Regions from separate parts of the Mangrovivirga cuniculi genome, predicted to be linked through region 1. Evidence: riboswitches for the same ligand, from Rfam matches in the RefSeq annotation. Region 1 holds a riboswitch; the other holds the start of a gene.

What was found. A riboswitch is a leader RNA that binds a small molecule or an ion and turns the genes downstream of it on or off. The one in region 1 is predicted to bind thiamine pyrophosphate.
Region 2: linked by a shared signal. The riboswitch ahead of DCC35_RS01220 (TonB-dependent receptor) and the one ahead of DCC35_RS06660 (class I SAM-dependent methyltransferase) in region 1 are both predicted to bind thiamine pyrophosphate.

The regions. Positions count from the first base shown of each region.
Region 1 is NZ_CP028923.1:1,446,887-1,449,094, forward strand. It holds gene DCC35_RS06655 (AIR synthase-related protein) at 1-655, opposite strand, end outside; gene DCC35_RS06660 (class I SAM-dependent methyltransferase) at 655-1,380, opposite strand; TPP riboswitch at 1,448-1,537, opposite strand; gene DCC35_RS06665 (SMP-30/gluconolactonase/LRE family protein) at 1,607-2,208, opposite strand, start outside.
Region 2 is NZ_CP028923.1:260,538-262,745, forward strand. It holds gene DCC35_RS01210 (AAA family ATPase) at 1-128, shown strand, start outside; gene DCC35_RS01215 (SDR family oxidoreductase) at 121-915, opposite strand; TPP riboswitch at 990-1,087, shown strand; gene DCC35_RS01220 (TonB-dependent receptor) at 1,160-2,208, shown strand, end outside.

The sequences.
Region 1 (2,208 bases):
TTTCCGGAGTTGTTACTGCTGTAAGTGCATCCTGAAGAGATGAAGTCTGGAAAAATAATTCTTCTGTTTGTAATTGAACTTCTTTTCCAAGTTCACCTGTTAATTTATCCGGAAAGCTTTTCGCAAGAATCGCTGCCGAACTCATTGCGCAGGCTTTTGTTACCAGAATTTTATGACCTTTCTTGGCATTGTGAGATAATTTAACTTTCTCTTTTTCAGCAATAGTGGTTAAGGTTCCACCTCCAGAGATTGTCGAATTCTGTCCTTCAATAAAACCGGTATGACCTCCGGTTATTGCAGTACCTATTTCATCACAAAATTTATGTATGTAATTCCAATAAGTATCAAAATCTTCTTTAGTAAAACCAGCTGGTAGATTTAGAACAAACTGGCCAAACTGAGGAGCAAAGCCTGTGGTAGCCATATCATTAGCCATAAGATGAACCGATAACCAGGCCGATTCTTCCAGTCCTAACGATGGAATGAGAGATAAAGGGTCACTAGTCATTGCCAATGCCAGATTTCCGGGTATATCAACCAGCGATACATCTACTCCGAAACCGGGGCCTGTAATTACGTCCGGCCTATTATGACCGGAGTACTTTTTGATCTTATTGATCATTTTATGATCTGCTTTTCCTAGTATTTCACTCATTATTCAAGATCGTTAAGTTGAACATAAAGGCCGAAGAAGTCACCGATCGGAACACTCCATTGTTGTACAGGAAACCATTTTGGTAATCCTGTACACGACCACTCGATCGTGTAGTCCCTTCCCTGGAGCGCTTCATCAATTATTTTGGTAAGCATTTTAGGAGTATAAAAAGTAGCCGTTACGTAAAATGGATTTTTACCAAATAATTGCTGAACCCTTCTTCGAGCCACTTTTGGGGAATTTCTATTCATCATTCCCATGGCGATACCATGTTTAGCTACTCTGGCTGCTTCCCTGATCACTTTAACAGGGTCTTTATAATACTCGAAAGTGGTAATAAAAGCAAGAGCGTCAAAGGTGTTATCTTTAAATGGCATATGATGAGAATCAGCCATTACAAGGTCTCCCTCAAATAAGTGAATAGCCTGTGATAACATTAGTGGAGAGATATCTCCTCCTGTGGCTTCGATACCGATTTCCTTCCACCACCGTGTAAATCTCGTAGTTCCACAGCCAAATTCAAGTAATGTTTTAACTCGCTTATCTTTACTGACGAGTTGTTCCATTACTTTTTTCTGCCAGACTTCTGCTCTTTTATAACGTCCTTCGTACCACAGTTCATAAGTGTCAGTATGTTCACGGTTAAAAAACCATTCCGGTCTGCCTTGCCAGTTAGGTTGTTGTTCTGGTATCAGAACAGTTGAATTTTTTTTATCTATTTCCATTTTCAAGATGTTTAAAAACTAAAAATCCATCCTTTGGCCTGATACCAACAGAATGGATACAAAATGGAAATAATAGTTTTTGCTATCCCTACGTTGGCATTATCCAAATCAGGTTGCGGGTATGATCTCAGCCAAGTTGGCACCCCGTGCATTAATAATTACGTGAAGCTAAGACAATTGTTATTGTTGAGCAACAATTATAAGGTTCTGTTGAATCAAATTATTGCTATTCTGAAGTAAGAAAGTATCCAGCCTTATTCATCTTGTAACTACCAAAGTATAGAGTGTCTCTCGTTTGGACTGCGCTGGTAATATCATGATAAAGCCCTGATTTATCCTGAAGATTATATACGACATTTCCAAGCGTATCATACCCTATAATCATACCGTAAGGAGGAGGCATTTCTGGTGGAAATACAGAAGATACCCTGTAGGCTATTTTACGAAGCATTGGTTTAGTATATAAAGGCTCGAGGGTTCCTGTTCGAACAGATGGAAATGCTACCCAGAATATACCCTTTTCAGTATAAGTTATATTATCAGGGTACCCGGGAAGGTTATCCTGAAAATATTCTACATCACCTTTTTTAGGACCTTTTAACCAAAGCTTTTTGATTCTCATCCCGACAGTTTCATTCACCAGTACGTATTTATCATCAGGGCCTAGAGCGACTCCATTTGCAAATCGCAAACTATCCATTTCGACAATGGTTGATTTAGTGGCGGGGTTGTATTTCAAAAGCCGGCCGGTTGGTTGCAGCTCCCAAAATTCCATTAGCACCTCATCAGCGTGGTGTCTTTGGCTGGCATCGCTAAACCAAATTGTTC
Region 2 (2,208 bases), 1.2 Mb from region 1:
ACAGGGACATTCTGTTTGATATGTATTTAAAAGAGCTCAAAAATCAGCCAAAGCCTTTCATCATCGTGGAAGGTGAAGACCCTGAAAGAACTCAAAAAGCAATTGATTTTATTAATTCACTCAGGTAACATCTATTTTCTCCAATACCTTAGCCATCATCCCCGGCCACAATCTTTTAAGAACCAATCCACTAGATTCTTTAAGCCCTGCTATATAGACTTCCCGCTTATTTTTCTTTAGCGAGCGAACGATTTTTCTCGCACACTTATCTGCTGGAATACCGTGAAGATTTCCAGGCTCAAGAGTTCCCAGTGGACTTCCATCAGCAGTAACTGCCTTTAATGTGATCGGCGTTTTTATAAAGCCCGGGCAAACCAGTGTAACATTTATCCCGTGTTTTGAATTTTCAGCCCGAAGAGAATCAAAATATCCATGAAGAGCATGTTTACTTGCAGCATAAGTTGATCGATAAGGTGTGCCATATTTTCCGGTAACACTACTAGTCGCTACAATGTGTCCGGCATTCCTTTCAATAAAATATGGTAAAACTATGCGAGTCAGGGCAACAGCACTAAAGAAATTTACTTCCATTATTTTTCGTGTGGCAGAAAGATCGGTTTCTGCCGCAAGAGACCGTTGGGTTACACCTGCATTATTGATCAATATATCTAAAGAGCCATATTCATTTAATACTTTATCAAATGCAGGCTGTAGGGTTTCAACATTCGTCACATCCAAAGGCAAAATCATATGACCTGTTCCTTTACATTGAGACCTGACCTTTTCAAGTTCTTCTTCTCTTCTTGCCGAAAGAATAACTTTAGCCCCATTTTCACTTAGCTCTATAGCAAGGGCCTCACCAATTCCGGAGGACGCCCCGGTAATCCAAACAATAGAATCTTTTATTTTTGTCATAGATGTTTATTTGTTCCAAAATAATATTTTCTAAACATTATTGCAGAATATGCGTCCTTATTATTAGAATTGCACTGCAAATTCAGGGGTGCCCTAAAAATTTCGGGCTGAGATCATACCCTTATCACCTGATTCCGGTAGTGCGGACGAAGGGAGTAAGATTTAAGATTAATAACAAACACCATTGAGGTTAAGGTTCAGCTACCCCTGTCTTGCTGATGTTAAACCTTTAAAACCTTAAATTATGTTTCGCTTAACTCTATTAAGCATTTTCACTTTTGTATCATTCATGATACAGGCTCAACATTCATTTTCCGGGAGCATTTCGGATGTAAATGGCGAGCCGGTTGTCGGAGCTTACGTATTGCTGGGAGAAAAATCCAAAACTGTTACTGATGCAGATGGAAAATTTGAATTCCAGGATATTCCTTCTGGCAATTACATGCTCAAAATCAGCCATATTAGTTTCCAAAAATTCAGCAAGGAAATTTCGATACCTGAGCAATCCTCTATCGATGCTGTATTAAAGGAGCAGGTAATTCAAAATCAGGAGGTGACGGTATCTGCATTAAGAGCTGGCGCAAAAACTCCAACCACTTATCAAAACATTGATAAAAAAGAGCTCAATGAACTAAACCTTGCCCAGGACATGCCATTTCTGCTCAATTTAACACCTTCTGCTGTATCAACTTCCGATGCCGGAGCTGGTGTAGGTTATACCGGGATCCGTATTCGGGGTAGTGACGCTACGCGAATTAATGTAACAATTAATGGTATTCCAATCAATGATTCTGAAAGCCACGGTACTTTCTGGGTCAACATGCCCGATCTTGCCTCTTCAGTAGAAAGTATCCAGATCCAAAGAGGTGTAGGAACTTCAACCAACGGCTCAGGTGCATTTGGAGCATCTGTGAATATAGAAACTAACAACATGCAGGATGATGCATATGGCGAAGTAGCCCTATCTGCAGGGTCTTTCGATACTTATAAGTCGACCGTAAAATTTGGATCGGGATTACTCAACGATCATTTCATTATTGAAGGTCGTTTGTCAAAAATTGAAAGTGATGGATTTATTGATCGGGCAAGTAGTGACCTAAGATCTTTAAATCTTGCTGCTGCATATACTTCTGACGATCACTTATTGAAATTTATTGTGCTTTCAGGAAGAGAAAGAACCTACCAGGCATGGTATGGAGTCAGTGCAGAAGATATCGCTACCTTCGGAAGAACTCATAACTGGGCAGGTTATTATTTCAACCAGCTTGGCGAAGAAGGGTATTATGATGACCA